3 regions of the Methylorubrum sp. POS3 genome follow, and region 3 is predicted to be linked to each of the others. Evidence: riboswitches for the same ligand, from Rfam matches in the RefSeq annotation. Region 3 holds a riboswitch; each other region holds the start of a gene.
The links. A riboswitch is a leader RNA that binds a small molecule or an ion and turns the genes downstream of it on or off. The one in region 3 is predicted to bind cobalamin.

Region 1 (5,474 bases), 3.4 Mb from region 3:
CGTGACCAGCACGAGGTCGGGCTGCTGAGACACTACCGCATCCACGGAAAAGCCGAGGCGTCCCCCCACGATCGGCTTACCGATCACCTCCGGCGGCTCACGCGTGTAGGCATCGATGCCGACGATGCGCTCGGAAAGCCCGAGCGCCGCGACGAGTTCGGTGTTCGAGGAGAAGATCGTCACGATGCGCCGGGGCGGCCCTGGTAGGACCACCGTCCGACCGAGGGCATCGGTCAGACGGATCGGGTCCGCGCAAGCGGGATGCGCCGCGACCAGCAGAGTCGCGAGCCCGAGGATCGCGGCGCGCATTCAGAAGCGGGCCTGCAGGCCGATCTGCACGTCCCGGCCCGGCGCCGAGGTGCCGCCGCTGCCATTGTAGAAGCGCAGGTCGGCCAGGGTCGGCTGCTGCCCGGCAATGGCGATGAAGAGCGGGTGGTAATTCACATCGAAGAGATTGCGGACCTGCGCGAACAGCTTCACCCCTGGCATCAGATCGACCTCGCCGCGGAGGTTCACGAGGACAAACGGATCCTTGCGCCAGATGTATTCGCGGTACGGCTCGGCCGCCGGCACGCGCAGGTTCTCCTCGGTGTTGTACCAGACCGGACCGTTGAGCACGCCCTGCACCTGGATCGTCCATGGATAGGGAATGTCGACTTGGCCGAAGCGGGTGCCGAGGGCGAGCTGATACTGGTAGACGCGCTCGACCCGATGCGTGTTGGCCGTCGCTACCTTCAGTGTGCCCTCGTCCTTCATGTCAAAATTGTAATTGCCGTTGACCGAAGCGCGCCAACGCCAAGTGCCGGCCTCCCAGCCGAACATCCGCACCATGTCCGTGTCATACTGGACCTCGATGCCGCGGATCACGACGTCACCGGAATTGTTGACGTAGTCGGAGGTGTTGCTGTTGGCGCCCCGGGAACGGGTGATGATCCGGTCCGAGATGATGTTCTGGAACAGGGCGACGTCGACGCGTGAGACCGCGTTCGTCAGCGTCGTCCCGATCTCGATCTGCTCGCTCGTTTCGGGGCGAATGTTCGGGTTGCCGAAAATGCGGCCGCCCCCGAGGGTGTTGTAATCGGCGGCGATTTCCGTCGCGGTCGGAGCCCGGAAGCCCGAGGACGCCCCGATGCGGAAGGCGGCCCAATCGGACGCCTTGAAGGTCGCGCCGGCCGAATAGGTGGTCGCCTCGTAGGGACGCGAGCCGGTGATCTGGCCGGTCAGATACGGCGTCGTGTCGAAGCTCGTGGTGCCGTAGGTCTGGCGCACGCCCGCGCGCAAGGTCACCCGGTCGTCGAACAGGCGCTGGGTGTCCTCGACATAGAGGCCGTGAAACTGATCGGTCTGATTGTTGTCCTGCGGCGAGACCTGGGCGAGCGTGTTGCCCGGAACGCCCTGGCGGAAGCGATCGGAACGCAGGCGGCTCGTTTCCCAATCCCAGCCGAGCAGCAGATCGTTGCCGGCGAACAGGCTGGCGCGTGGCTGGAGACGCGTGCCGAGGATGTCGAGGTTGCGCGTGTTGAAATCCGCGCGGGTTACCCGCACCGGCTGCCCCGAACTGCCCCGCTGGACCGGCGAAGCCCATTTGAACCGATCTTCGTCGGTGACGCTGTAGAACTGGGCGAACAGGCTCGCGCGCCCGTCATCGGTCCGGCCGGTATAGCTCGCATCGAACGAGCCGTTGATGCGGTTGTCCCGGCTGTAGAGATTGCCGCCGGAACCGCGGAAGCCGGCATCGTAGATGCCATCCGTCCTGAGCGAGAAGTCGAGCCGCTGATTCGGATCAATCTGGAAACCGAGCGCCCCGGTGATGCCCATCCGGTTCCATTGGGTGTTGGCCATGCGGTCGCCCGAGCCCGCGACGTAATCGTCGCGTCGTCCCCCCGAGATCCCGAGATAATAGTCAAACGGTCCGACGACCCCGCCGGTCTGGGCGCGCCCCTGCGCCAAGCCCCAGACGCCGCCGATGCCCTCGACCAGAGTGCCCGGCGCGCTCCGCCCCGTCTTGAGAATGATGTTGATGACGCCGCCGATGTTCTGGCTGCCATAGATCACCGAGGAGGGCCCGCGCACGATCTCGATGCGCTCGACATCGGCGACCGAGAGCTTGGACAGATTCGCGGTGCCGGCGCGGCGCCCGTTCATCAGCACCAGAACTTGGCTGCGGAAATCCTTGCCCTGCCCATCGGTGGCGCCGCCGCGAATGTTGATCGAGGTCTGGCCCGGCGTCCATTCCGAGAAGAAGCCGACGGCGTTCTCGGCCAGAAGATCGGTGACCGACCGCGCCGTCGAATTCTCGATCACCGTGCGATCAATGATTTGAACGGTGCCGGCGATCTCGGAGCGCGGCTCCGGGCGCCCGGTGGCGGTGACCACGAGTTCGTCGAGGCTGATCGCGGGATTCTCCTGGGCATAGGCCGATGACAGCAGCACGCAGCCGCTGGTCAGCGCGAGCGCGAGGAGACGAAGACGGCACGACATTACGAAGCTTTCCTCCAGACGAGCAGGGCAGAGGTGCGGGGAACGGAGAGGCGATGCCCGCCGGGCACGGGTTCGGCCTGGGCGGCGAGATGCGCGCGGAGATCGCCGCGGCGGACATCGCCCGGTGCCCAGCCGAGACGATCGGCGAGGAAGGCGGCGGTCCGCTCCAGGTCGGGAACGACGGCGCTGAAGGTCCAATGCGCTTGCGCGACGATGGCCGGCTGATCCTGCGCCGTCAGGCTGCGACGAACCAGATCGACGCCCGGCGTCTCGTCCTCTCCGTGCCAAGCGCGGGGAAGGCAGCCCGCGAGACACAGGCCGCGCGGACCGTGCTGGGCCGGAACCACCCAGACGATGCTGCCGCGTGACCAGACGCGGCACTGACGGAGAAAGGCTTGGGCCTCCGTGAGGGGGGCCGCGATATTGGCGGCCAGCACCGTGTCGGCGCATCCCGGTGGCAGATCGGCCTGCTGCCAGCCGAGCGGCAAAACGTACGGCGACGGGATGAGGGCATGCAGGCGCCGTTGCATCCCCGCCGCCGGCTCGATTGCGGTCCAGGTGCCATGCGGATCGCGCACGGCCCGACCGAGTTGCCCACCCCCGGCCCCGATATCGAGCAGGTCGCCGATCTGCGGCACTGCCGCGCGCACAAGCGGAGCGACGCGACCGACGTAATCGGAGGTGTCGATGCCCGCCGCGTAGAGTTCGAGGGGATCGACCGCCCTCGTCTCCGGCGGTGCAACGCCGGACAATCCGGCATCATCGCCCATCAGTTTCATCGGTCCTTCCCCAAACCTTGTCGGGGGACCAATGGGCGCAGGACGGCATCGCTCTGCCGCGACGCGCGTTCATGCGGCCCGTTGGGACACCCCGCCCACGAGACTTCGTATGGTCAGGGCAGGTCTCCTGGCCCACGGGTCACAGCCAACCGTCTGGCCTTCCCGGTGATCGTCCACCAGTGACGCAGATCGACGGATGGCTCGCCGCTCACAGTTGCGGGGGCAGCTTCGGTGCAGGCGCCTCACCGAATTCCCTCTTAGCTCTCCAGACATGCCGGCGAGAACCTTTACCGTGCTCAGGAGCCAGACGGTGCGAGGCTTGTCAACTGTTGAGGACCTGCTTCTGAAAAATTACTAAAGCTTCTGACTTTAGTAAGCGCCGAACTTATATTGAATTTATTATGGTGTTTCGTCGGATTATGTTGGAATATCTCGCATTTGATCGATCGACGTTTGGCGGATCGCGGTCAGGATCCGCGCAGCCCTATAAATATGGTCAAGAAACAACGCTGCTAAGCCTGCAGTTGAGGCTCCCTCCAGAGATCGAGGGCTCGCTTGAAATCTGGTGATTGCTCATAGGGACATGTAACAATATAACGTTTCATAAATGTCAAGCGCGATAGGGGTGTGGTCACATTTTCGTTTTTATGTGCACGACACGCAGTGACGCTGCAAAAATCTGGGCAAATCGCGGGATTGCAGGACAGCTAATTGAAGTACGTGCTCGACGAAGGCAATGCTTAAAAACAAAGAGCCGATGTGCATTTTGTTGCTCTATAGAAATGAGGTAACAAATATGAAATCAAAACTATGCCGCTTTTTGGGGCTAGAGGGTGGTATATAACGACTTGGGGCCTGTCGGTGGCGGTGTTCTGTGCTGAATAGCTCGCGCACTGTCCTTATTGCCCAGCGCAAATTCGATATATGCGCAGGCAGCCAAGGCCGCGACCGCAGCCAGACCGGCCAGGGAGTGATATCCGATGGCCAGGCGAACGTACGCCGACTCCACCAAGGCCCTCCACATGGTCGTCGGTCACGGCTTTCGCCTCGAAGACGATGGCAGACGATAGGGACAGGCCCGGAGTTCAGGCATCCAACGTCGAACAGGCGAGGGGAGGGCGCGTCGCCCCTTGCCTCAGACCCGTCCCGCCGCTACTCGTGACAAAGGTATCTGTCGCCGCTTCTCTAGCCCAATCCTTGGCCGATGATTGGCGCACGCGAAAGGTGCCGACAGATATGACAATGGGCCTGTAGCTCAATGGTTAGAGCCGACCGCTCATAACGGTCTGGTTGCAGGTTCGAGTCCTGCCGGGCCCACCATATTTCTCGAGATGGGCTTCAACAAGAAGCGCTTGAGCAATCTCAGCCTAATCAACCGTGCACCCACGATTGCAGCAAGAGCTACATATCTAGCTGAGATTTCGATCATACAATCGCCAGTGGTTAAGCGGAATCAATAAGGTGGCGATTGGGTGGTATTGAATATCGGTGAAGAGGCGGATTTCGAGAAATTTTGCTTTAGCTCGATAACTTGGTGCAGCCTGTCAGATCCGATATCCAATACAATGATTTTGACAGTACAGTACGGCGGTGGATAGGGGAAATACCAGCATCCGTTTCGGTTTCCGGCTGCTGGCACCGCGCTTTTCATTCTTCATCGAATCTGTGGTCTAATGCCGCCCAATCATTGCGGCCGCCCCCGGACGCGCTCTTGCCGAGAGACTGCGCGTCCTCGCTGACGCTGAAGCGGTATGGTCCATCCATCCCGGCGCGCGATGATGGCTCCGCTCCGACCGCCGCACAGCAGCGGCGAGAGGGTGCCATGGACGGCTTCCTCATACCCAATCCGGTCGATCCCTTCGGAATGGCGGATTTGAGTTTCGCTCGGTTGCCGCGCTGGCTCGCCTCGCCGCTCCAACCGAGCGGAAGCCCTATCAGATGTCGCGTACCGGCGCTTCAGGGTGATCGCGGAGGCGCTGACGCGCCACCACCCGTCCGCGTGGCTGGTTTCTTCCACGGCACGTACCGCGTGATGCCGAGCGTCAGCTCAATGCGCGGGAACGGCCACCACAGCGTGAAGGGAACGACGCGCTCGATCCGCAACTCCCTCGGCTGCTTCGTCACGCGGTGATAGTGGAGCATCGCGGCCTGCGACGGACCATGGCCCTGATCGATGATGCGTCGATGCTTGGCCCACATCAACTCGATTATGAG
Region 2 (5,474 bases), 2.8 Mb from region 3:
ACGCCCCCGAGCCGCCGCTTGAGGGGTGCGGCCTCGCCCGGATCGTCGACGATGAAGGGATAGACCACCGGCAACGGCCCGATCGCCAGGGCCGGCCAGCAATCGGGAGAGAGGGCCACGGCCTTGCCGGGCAGCCATTCGGTGGTGCCGTGGGTGCCGAGATGGATCAGCGCATCGGCGCTGGTCCGCAGACCCAGATAGAAGGCCAGATAGGCGTGGGTCGGCGGCTCGTCGGGATCGTGATAGCCGGCCTTGCGGTCGGCGGCGCGTCCGCGATCGGGCTGGAGGAAGAGGGTAAGGGTCCCCAGGGACAAGGCGCGGAACCGGAACGCCCCGTCGCGGCAGGACGGATCGTCCTCGGGGCGGCCCCATCGCCCGGTCAGCTCTGCCTGTCGTTCCTCCGGCAAGCCGGCAAACCACGCCGCGTACGCGGCGAGCGTCACGGGAAAGCCCGCCTCGCCCTCGGTCAGCCCTGCCATCAAGGACTCGGCGTCGGGCAAAGCGCCCGCGAAAAAGCCCGCCGCGGCGAGATCGGCGGCGATGGCCCGCGCGCTTTCCGGCGTGTCGAGGCCCACCGCGTAGCCGGCCCGGCCCCCGCGGGCCGGATAATCGGACAGCACCATCGCGAGGCGGCGCTCGGCACGGGGTGTCCGTCTCAGGCGGATCCAGGCCGCGGCCCGGTCGGCCAGGGCGGCGATGCCGGCGGCATCCGGCACGGCGCGGCGCTCCGAGAACCCCTCGATCGCCGCGCCCTCCTCCTTGAACGAGATCGGGAAGCCGGAGAGGCGCCCGTCGAATTCGGGAAGCGCCACCTGCATGGCGAGATCGGAGGCGTTCATGCCACGGCCGGAGGCGGCCCACGCGTCGCGCGGCGCGCCGATCGTGTAGGCCTGGAGCACCGGGCAATCGGCGGCGTCGAGGACGAAGCCGGCATCGTCGCGGGCCGAGAAGGCGGTGGCGGCCAGCACGATGTCGGGTTGATGGCAACCGAGCGTCGCCCGCAGCACCGCGACGGCCTCCGGGTCCTTCAGGCTCGACACCGCCAGCGTCAGGCAGCCGATCCCGCGCTCCCGCAGGGCGGCCGTGAGGTGGATGGCCGGCGCGGTCTCGCCCGAGAGCACGGCCGAGCGGTAGACGAGGAGCAGCACCAGCGGTCCCGTTCCGGCGGCTTCCGCCCCCCGCTCGACGGAGACCGGGCCGCAGCCGGGACACCAGGCGAAGCCCCGCGGCAGCGCGCGGGGCGGCTCCGGCGCGAGGGCGTGGCCGGCCTCGACGGCGAGCCGCCGCAGCAGGTTGGTCAGGTTGCCCGGTCCGCCCGCGCGGAAATAGGCGTCGAGGGTCGCGCAGGTCTCCGACGGCAGGGTCGAGAAGGCGTCGAGACGGGGATCGGGCCGGTCGTCGCCGGGCAGGACCGCGAGCCGAACCCCGTTCGCCCGCGCGGCGGCGCTCGCCCGCTCGATGCCGTAACGCCAGTAATCGAGGCCGCCGAGGCAGCGGATCACGCACACCTTCGCCCGCGCGATCACCGCATCGACGTAGAGATCGACCGACATCGGATGGCGCAGCTGCGCCATCTTGGCGAGCCGCAACGACGGCAGGTCCGGATCGGATGCGTGGGCGCGGGCGATGGCCGCGAGATCGGTATCGGTGAAGGACAGGACGACGATCTCGCCGGGGGTCTGGCCGAGATCGATCGCCGCCTCGCCCTCGTCGAGGGAGACCGTATCGATGCGGATCAGGTGCATGGCGCGCCCGTCCTCCCGGCTCGATCCGCAGGCATGCCGGTCGCCCGCGCAGAGGCGGGCTGCCGGGCCGGCAGCAAGGCCCAGGCGCGCCGCCGCAGGCCCATCATGGACCTGCCTGCCGGTGCGGCTGTCGCCCTGCGAAAAAGATCATCCCCGCAGCGCGGCGGCGACCGCGTCCTTGTCGAAGCCCTTGAGACCGATGACGACGAGGCGGCCGTCGCGGGGTTCGCTGCCCTTCCAGGGACGGTCGTAATGGTGGGCGACGCGGCGGCCGACCCCCTGCACCACGAGACGCATCGGCTTGGCCTTCACCTCGGCGAAGCCCTTGATGCGCAGCACGCCCTCGGTCTCGGCGGCCTTCTCGACGCGGGCGGCGAGGTCTTCGGGGCTACCCGCGACGCCGATGGGGAGCGCCACCGATTCGAAGTCGTCGTGGTCGTGGTCCTCGCCCTCGCCGTGATGGGAGGGGCGGGCGTCGAGGTCGTCTTCGGCCGCCGCACTGATCCCGAGCAGCACCCGCGGATCGAGGCGGCCGTGCTCGGTGGCGACGATCTCGACGGCGCGGGGCAGATGCGCCTCGATCTCGGCGCGGACCTTGTCGCGGGCCGCCTCGTCCAGAAGATCGGACTTGTTGAGCACCACGAGGTCGGCGCAGAGGATCTGGTCCTCGAACACCTCCTCCAGCGGATTGTCGTGATCCACCGCCTGATCGGCGGCACGCTGGTTGGCCAGGGCGTCCGGATCCTCGGCGAACAGGCCGGAGGCGACCGCCGGGCCGTCCACCACGGCGACGACGCCGTCCACCGTCACACGCGAGCGGATCGCCGGCCACTGGAAGGCCTGGACCAGGGGCTTGGGCAGGGCGAGGCCGGAGGTCTCGATCAGGATGTGCTCCGGCGGCTCCGGCCGGTCGAGGAGCTTCGTGAGGGCCGGAACGAAATCGTCGGCCACGGTGCAGCAGATGCAGCCATTGGGCAGTTCCACCACCGAATCCTCGGTGCAGCCCTCGACGCCGCAGGAGGCCAGGAACGAGCCGTCGAAGCCGAGATCGCCGAACTCGTTGACGATGACGGCGAGCCGCCGGCCGCGGGCCTGCTCGATCGTGTGGCGCACCAGCGTGGTCTTCCCGGCTCCCAGGAAGCCGGTGACGATGGTGCAGGGAATTTTTTCGAGGATGGCCATGAGGGTCAGGATTCCGCTCGTGTCGGGGTCAGCGGCGGGATGCGGGCGACGACGCCCTTGCGAAACGCCTCCGGTCGCTCGCGCCAGGGCACGAGGCCGTCCGGAGTCTCTTGATAGCGGCGCAGGCCCGCCAGGATGGTGCGGGCGGAATCCTGCGGATTCTCCAGCGCGTCGAAATCGCCGTAGACATAGGTCCAGCGACCGGCCGACGCGACCGCGACCGAGCAGGGCCGCTTGCAGACCGAGAGGCACTCGACGCCCTCGATGGCCAAACCCGGCACCGGCTCGCGGGCGGCCTCGGCGATCACGGCGGCCAGCAGCCGCGCGCCGGCCCGCGGCTCGGCGGGATCGCCCGCCGCCCGACAGGTGGTGCAGACGGAGAGAACGGTCTCGCGCGGGTCCTCAGGCATGCGCGCGGTCACTCGCCTCGCGCCCGAACAGGCCCCAGGCCCAGCCATAGGCGAGGCCGATCAGCGCCCAGAAGACGAAGCCGATGGCGAGGGAGCGCGCCGCGAACTGCGCCGCGCTGGCCGGCGGCACCTGCGAACTGACCGTGTCGATCGATTGCGGCGCGCCGGCGAGATGCGGGGCGACGATCAGGACGAGGCCGCCGAGGATCGTGATCGGCACCCGCCGGACCGCGATGAGGTAGAGGCCGATCCCCGTCGCCGCGACCGTCATGATCCACCAGCTCTGCCGCAGCACGAGGGGCGCGGCCCCCATCCCCGGCAGTTCCGGCGGCAGCCCGACCGCGGGGGCGAGCGCCACCGCGAGGAAACCGGCGATCCCGACGGCCAGCCCACTGCGCGGGGTCGGCTCGCGGCCGAGCGCCAGCATCACCGCCGCGAGGAGCAGCGCGTAGCCGACGCCGCCGATCAGCGTCGCAAGGCCGGTGAAGGCCATGCGCTGAAGGCCGGGCTCGGGCTGCCACGCGTCGGGCTTCTCCGCTCCGCCCTGGGCCGGATCCTGCGACGGACCATGAGCATGGGCGTGCACGATCAGCGCGGCGGGCGCGATGGCGGGGGACGGCGCCTGGGCATGGGAATGGCCGCCCTCGAAGGTCTCGGCCTGAAGGATCAGGGGCGAGGTGAGCGCCAGCTGCAGGCCCGTCGTGACGACGGACGCGAGGAAGCCGGCAACGAGCGCTGCCGACACCAACCGGAGAATCATGGAACCGCTTTCGCGCGTCGGAAAGCGATCAGTGGCAGGGGAAGTTCTGGGCGTGGCGGAAATCGTGCGCCGCATTGTGCAGCACCGCCGCCGGGGCGAAGCCCGCCACGAAGACGAGACCGAGGCCGAGGAAGGCAGCGACGAGCAGGGTGCGGGCGCTCTCGCCGGTGCGGAGGGCGGAGGTCTGAAGGGTCGCGGTCGTCATGGGTCACGGGCTCCGGCCGCCCCACCGGCGGCATTCGAGAAAAGTCTTTTCGCGGGACGGCAGGTCTCCTGGCTCACGGCTGCCGAGCGCCTCAGGAAGCTCCCGAGAGATGCTCGATCGCGCCTGCCGCCTTCCCAGGTCGCCCCGGTGGCTCTCGGCAGGAACTCGCCGCTCACAGTTGCGGGGGCAGCTGCGGTTTCGGGATCGTCCCTCACCGCATTCCCTTTTCACCCCGTTGCCGGGGCACCGTCCTTTTCATCGTTCTAACGCGGGTGAGGGTGCCTTGCAAAGCGCCATTGCGTGATCGACCGCGCCCGGTGCAAAGCGGCGCGCATGGATACTCGCCCTCCCGACCGGATGACGCTGGTGCTCGGCGGCGCCCGCTCGGGAAAGAGCGCTCACGCCGAGCGGCTGATCGAAGCCTGTCCCGCCCCCTGGCTCTACCTCGCCACCGCCCAGGCCTGGGACGACGAGATGCGGGCGCGCATCGCCGAGCACCGGGCGCGGCGTCCCTCCGGCTGGCAGACCCTCGACGTGCCGACCGCCCTCCCCGAGGCGATCAGGGCCGCGACCGGGCCGACGCTGGTCGATTGCCTGACGCTCTGGCTCACCAACCTCCTGCTCGCCGAGGCCGACCTCGAGGCCGCGACCGAGGCCCTGGCCCGCGCCTGCGCCGCCGCGCCGGGCCCCCTGGTGCTGGTCGGCAACGAGGTCGGCCTCGGCATCGTGCCGGACAACGCCCTCGCCCGCCGGTTTCGCGACGCGGCCGGGCGCCTGCATCAGCGGCTCGCCGCGCAAGCCGACCGCGTGGTCCTCACCGTCGCCGGCCTGCCGCTGACGGTGAAGCCTTCCCCCGACCCGACAGGACACCGCTCATGAGCGACGACGACCGCCACCGCGAGAAGATGGCCAAGCGCAAGGCGGTGCAGGACGCCGAGGTCGCCTCGAAGAAGATCGAGAAGGGCCTGCTCGTCGTCCATACCGGCCCCGGCAAGGGCAAGACGACGGCGGCCCTCGGCCTGGTGCTGCGCATGCTCGGGCGCGGCCACCGGGTCGGCGTGGTGCAGTTCATCAAGGGCGCCTGGGACACCGGCGAGGCGCATGCCCTGCAACGCTTCGGCGACCAGATCGCTTGGCACGCCCTCGGCGAAGGCTTCACCTGGGAGACCCAG
Region 3 (5,474 bases):
TCCTTTCGGTCCTTCTCATTTCGACAATCGGCCTCGGGATCTTCCAAACCCCTTGCGCATCGGATTCGGACGACGATGCGGATCGCGAGGAACGGGTCGTGTTTCGCCACTACGTCTGACCGAGGGGAGGGACCGCCGGCACATCGGCGCTTCCTCGATTTCGGCGCGATTGGCTGAGATGAATCGCGCAAACACATCATCCGCGCGACGGATTTCATGAACCTACAGCCCCCGACCGCCCTGATACGGCGAAGCCAGACGGATATCTATCTACAGGTCCTCAACGCATTGATCCTCCGGGACATGCGCAGTCGCTTCGGCGGTTCGTACTGGGGCTATCTCGTCCAGATGCTGTGGCCGGTCGCCCACGTCATCCTCATCGTCGGCATCATGGTGTTTCGTGAGGTGCCGTCACCGATGGGCGATTCGACGATGCTCTTCGTTGCATCGGGTGCGTTTCCCCTTTTGGCTTTCAAGTATATCTCGCGCGAGATGATGAAGGGATATCTGGTCCACAAGAGTCTCACGTGGTTCCCTCAGGTCAAACGCATCGATACGATGGTGGCCCGTGCTGTCGTGGAGATCTGCAGCAGCTTCATGGGCTTCGGTGTCATCTGCCTCTTCCTGCTGGCATTCGGCGTCGATCCGATCCCGGTCGACATCACGACCGCCATGACTGGTTATATCGCCGCCATCGCCCTCGGAATTTCAGTCGGCACCGTCAATGTTGGGATTGTTTCGATTTTCCCACCTTGGCAGATCATCTACATTCTTGTTGTTCTGCTCGTGTATTTTTCAAGCGGATTGATGTTTGTTGCCGCCTACATGCCGGAGCAGATCTATTCGCTGATGCGGTGGAACCCCTGCGTACAGATCGTCGAATGGGTCCGCCTGGGCTATGAACCGAGCCTCCCGATTCAAATTGATTATCTGTACATTCTCGGCTGGATCTTCGGCAGCCTCACCGTCGGCCTCTTGATGGAACGGTACGTCATGGAACGGTGAAACGACGGCCGGGACGCTCCGTCAAACCAGACGGAGCGGGCGGCCGGGTGTGAGGCCGAGTCTCGCGGCGACATTCGAATTGAGCACCTCGCCGGTGATCTCGGCGATGTCGGACAGGCCGAGATCGGCGACCATTGCGGCCATGGCCTGTCCCGAACTCGGGGCAAGGACGGCAAAGCGGGTCGGGGCCTTGTTCGGGCTGGAAACGCGGATGACGTAGGTCCGCACTGCCGAGGCTCCATGTCGGAGGGTGGTTCGATGTGACCGCCGGCTTCGCGCACAGCGTGTGCGAAGCCATTAGGCACTGACGTCTCCCATTCCGCGAAGCCCCGATAAATAACAAAGAGCAAGGCGTTCCGCCGAGAAAGTACGCTCCTTGGAGTTGGTGATCGGCAGACCGAACCTGTTGCCTCGAAGAAACAGCCGCGGCTTTCGGCCTTCGAGCCGATTAATTGAAATGCCTCCTGGGCCGACATGGAAACGGCGCACGGCGTTCGTCACGACATGCGTCGTGAACGACACACCGCCTCCGAGGATCTCAACGCCAGTAAGAGGTTGCCAGTGCGGTACAGGTGACGTGCCTTCAGGCCATCCCGCTTCTTACCGCTCAAGAAGTTCCGCCGACGAACACGCTGATCGAGCCGTTCGATCTGCCTGCAAGCAGGCGTGCCCCCCGCAAGGCTGGCGGGCGGCACGCTTCTCGTTCGACTGGGCGATCTACCAAGCCACCGTATAAGCGACCTCGAACGAACGGGGCCGTCCGAGATACCAGCACGTGTTCATCCCGCCGGCGGCACGGCCATCGACGGCATAAACCGTATCGAGCAGGTTGAAGACCCGGAACGACAAGCGGGAAGATGGGGTTACCTGCCGATCTAGGCCGAGCGTCACCAAGGTATAATCCGGCCTGCGGGCGAGGTTGGCGAAATCGCTGAAGACTGCGCCGACATACTGCACCCCGACCCGAGCCTCCCAATCGCGGGCGAAGGCCCAGTTGACCCAGAGATTGGCGACCTGCTCCGGCACGTTGATGGGACGGTTTCCGGCGAAGGAGACGCCACCCTGACTGAAGGCATCGTATTCAGCGTTGAGCAAGGCGAGATTGGCATCGACGCGCAATCCAGGCGCGGGCAGCCAGGACAAGGCGGCCTCGGCACCGTAGGAGGATTGCTGGCCGACCTGGACCGAGACCGTAGGCCGAGCGGGGTCGTTCGAAATCAGGTTGTCCTTGACGATGCGGTAGCCGGCCAGCGTCCACTCGACGGCGCCGCCGAAGGCGAGCCCCTTCGCCCCGACTTCGACTTGGCGACCGGTGGACAGCTCGAAGCCCGCCAGCGATTGCGAGAGCGAGATGAGGCTGTTCACCGGGTCGGTGGCGGTGGCGTATTGCGCATAGAGCGTCGTGTCGGGCGCCACCGCGTAGACGAGGCCGAAACGATAGCCGAGGGCGCGGAACGAGCGCTCGAAGGACGTGCGGTTCAGCAAATTGACCCGCGACAGGTGCGGGGCATCGAAGCGCACACCCGCCAGAAACGATAGCCTATCGGTCAGTTCGAGCCGGTTCTCGGCAAAGACGGACGCTTGGTTCGTGCTTGTGGCGTAGGCCGGAACCGCCCGACCATTGGCGGGGAAGAACCCCGGATCGTATCCGATCAGCGGGACGCTCGTGGGCGTCTCCACGAAGTCGCCGCTGAAGTTGTTGGTATGGCGGAACGCGATATGGTTCACATCGAAGCCCGCCGTGAACTGGTTCGCCAACCCGAAGGCCGAGCCCCGGATCGTCGCATCGAAGCGATTCCCGATCTGTTCCTGACTATGGTAGATTTCGGTATAGTCCGACCGATCGACGAGGCCGGTCGTCGGGTTGTAGGCGGTCTGCTCCACATCGAACCAATGGCGGCGGCTCTGTAAACGATAAGCCGTGTTGCGCACAGTGATATCCGCGGACGGCGTCCATTCGGTGCGGAACTGGGTCCAGTTGTCGTTGTAGGTGATCTTGGAATCGCGGACGTTGTAGTTGTTGAAGCGCACAGCATCGAGCACGCGCCCATTCACCAGCGGCGTACCCCAGTAGCGGGTCGGCTCCTGGTAGCCGAGGTCGTGGCTCACAGTGAAGGTAAGGTCGGGCGTCGCCCGCAAGGTGAGGGCGCCGGAGATCGCGAGATTGCGGAACTCACCGTTCGGCGAGATCCAACCATCGGCGCGGTTGCCGCTGATATTGAGGCGGTAAGCCATCGACTCACCGATCGGCCCGGTCGTGTCGACCGCCGCACGCGCCAGCCCGTCGGAGCCAAGGCCGACACGGGCGACGTTGAGCGGCGTGAAGAGCGGCTTCTTCGAGACGACATTGACGATCCCGCCAATCGCGCCCTCTCCGTAGAGCACCGAGGCCGGCCCGCGCAGCACCTCGATCCGCTCGACATTCCACGTGTCGAACGGGAAGGTCAGTGTATTGGCCCCGACATAGAGCCGTGTGCCGTCGAACAGCGTCTGGATCGAGTTCTGCCCGGCGAAGCCTCGCGCGGTAAAGGCGCCGATGCCGAAGCCGGGCGAGCCGAAGGCGGTGATGCCCGTGCCGTTCTGCGAGACGGCCTCCAGCACCGACGATTGACCGCGCAGCCGGATGGTTTCCCCGGACACGATATCGAGGCTGGCCGGTGTCTCCAGAGGGGTCAGGCCCAGCCGGCTCGCGCCGCGCGACGGCGTGCGCAGATTGAGCCCGACCGGTGAGGCCTGAGTCAGGCTCGGCTTGCGCAGCAGGGCGGCCGCCTCCGCACCGACGGCGTCGGCGGGCGCATTGGCCGGAATGCCGGCGATCGCGATCTCGTCGAGGTGGGTCTCGACGGGTGCCACGACCTGGGACTTCGCGGCCAAAGGAAGAGAGGCGGAAAGAGCAGCAGAGAGGGCGGCGAGGAACGGCCTCGCTCGGCGGCCTGCGGGATAGGACATGATGGCAACAGCCTCGGACGGCAACAATGGCACGTCACCGCGAACGAGGCCGTGGCGCGAATCCGCGCTTTGGCAACCGCCGAGGCACCCCGCCCAGCGCGTTTCGCGTGTGACCACGGCAGACGGCAGGTCTCCTGGCTCGCGGGTCGCCGCCCCCCATCGTCTTCCCAGGCGAGGCGCCCAGTGACGTGGTGATGGGGAACTCTCCGCTCACAGTTGCGGGGGCAGCCGCGGGTTCGGGACCGATCCCTCACCGCGTTCCCTTTTGATCCCTCGCGGGAACCGTCTAGTATTAGACTAAGAGGAGCGGGACCCGGCGGTCAACTGAATTTGAACAGGTCTCAGGGGATTTCCCGTGGACGATCAGGCCCACGGCATCGCGCACCGAACAAGAAAAAAGGCCGCCCCAATGGAGCGGCCCGAAGTCTAGGGAGGAAACGCCCAAGAAGGGCAACGGGACCGCGACGCCATCGCGATCTCGCATGCGGATCAGTCTCACGTTGCGCTGCACAAAACAATCCGGGAGTGACGATCGCAGCTATGCACCACATGCATGAATGGGAGGGCCGCGGCTGCCCCCACGCGTCGTGATGAGCGCGCGAAACGGAGGGTCGTCCCACTCGCTGCCGGATGGACATTCATTTCGCGGCCCAGGAACGGACGCACCTTTGATCACCGCATGCGAAGGCCCAGTGTATTGCCGAATTTGTACGCATGATCGGCACCGGATGGACGGCGCCGCCTGATTTGATTGTGCGCGAATGCGAACTCGTGATTGCAAAGTGATTGGATTAATGCCGATCGCAGATTTTGCCCCTCAAATCAGTGGAGCGAGCACAAACACGTGACGCGCCCAGGGTTTCAGTCCCGCAAAGTTGCATAAGCTTTGCTTAGGTTCGGAAGCGACGAATCCGAGGCCCCGACGATCATGCGGATATCAGCACTTCTTCCCGTTCTCCTCTCGACACTCCCGTCTCCGGCGGAGTTGATGGCCATGGAGTCTCATATCGCGGCGGTCGAGTTCTCCGTTGCGGCCGATCAACTGATCGGCGAGCGCGTGACCCTCGAAGATTGCCATCTCGTGTTCGCCACGGAGAACGAGGCGACCTGTCTCGGTTTCACCCCGCAGCCGGTCGCGGCCGAGGCAACGGCTCCCCTACGCCGGGTGCTAATTCGGCTGGCGGATGTCGGCGAACTCGCACAGCGGCAGGCCCGCGGCCTGTGCGAGGGCGGGGCGCTCGACGAGGCCTGCCATGTCAGTGTGTCCGGCGTGGTCGAAGATCAGTCGAGCGATTTCGGCGTCAGCGATCGGCACGTTCTCGGCTTGCGCGAGGGGACGATCCACTGGCCGGATTGACCGGTTCGTCTTGCCTTCGCCGATGGGAAACCCACTCCAGGCCCCGGCGTTGACGGGCCAGGGAGTTCCATCATGACCATGCGCATTCTGCTCGCCGCGGCTCTCGGCGTCACCGTTGCGACCGCAGCCTCAGCCCAAACGCCGCAGACCGGGACCGGCGGCG

Region 1: it holds a riboswitch for cobalamin, as region 3 does, so the genes downstream of both, OWC43_RS04370 (hypothetical protein) here and OWC43_RS19810 (TonB-dependent receptor) in region 3, are expected to answer to the same signal.
Region 2: it holds a riboswitch for cobalamin, as region 3 does, so the genes downstream of both, OWC43_RS07250 (CbtB-domain containing protein) here and OWC43_RS19810 (TonB-dependent receptor) in region 3, are expected to answer to the same signal.

What each region holds. Positions count from the first base shown of each region.
Region 1 covers NZ_JAPRBT010000001.1:917,736-923,209, forward strand. The annotation lists gene OWC43_RS04360 (ABC transporter substrate-binding protein) at 1-309, opposite strand, end outside; gene OWC43_RS04365 (TonB-dependent receptor) at 310-2,481, opposite strand; gene OWC43_RS04370 (hypothetical protein) at 2,481-3,251, opposite strand; cobalamin riboswitch at 3,360-3,564, opposite strand; tRNA gene OWC43_RS04375 (tRNA-Ile) at 4,505-4,580, shown strand; gene OWC43_RS04380 (hypothetical protein) at 5,217-5,474, opposite strand, start outside.
Region 2 covers NZ_JAPRBT010000001.1:1,526,049-1,531,522, reverse strand. The annotation lists gene cobN (cobaltochelatase subunit CobN) at 1-1,745, opposite strand, end outside; gene cobW (cobalamin biosynthesis protein CobW) at 1,893-2,927, opposite strand; gene OWC43_RS07260 (DUF1636 family protein) at 2,933-3,337, opposite strand; gene OWC43_RS07255 (CbtA family protein) at 3,330-4,097, opposite strand; gene OWC43_RS07250 (CbtB-domain containing protein) at 4,126-4,302, opposite strand; cobalamin riboswitch at 4,343-4,568, opposite strand; gene cobU (bifunctional adenosylcobinamide kinase/adenosylcobinamide-phosphate guanylyltransferase) at 4,660-5,181, shown strand; gene cobO (cob(I)yrinic acid a,c-diamide adenosyltransferase) at 5,178-5,474, shown strand, end outside.
Region 3 covers NZ_JAPRBT010000001.1:4,282,212-4,287,685, reverse strand. The annotation lists gene OWC43_RS19820 (ABC transporter permease) at 217-1,005, shown strand; gene OWC43_RS19815 (hypothetical protein) at 1,027-1,233, opposite strand; gene OWC43_RS19810 (TonB-dependent receptor) at 1,723-3,954, opposite strand; cobalamin riboswitch at 4,061-4,256, opposite strand; gene OWC43_RS19805 (hypothetical protein) at 4,949-5,311, shown strand; gene OWC43_RS19800 (hypothetical protein) at 5,384-5,474, shown strand, end outside.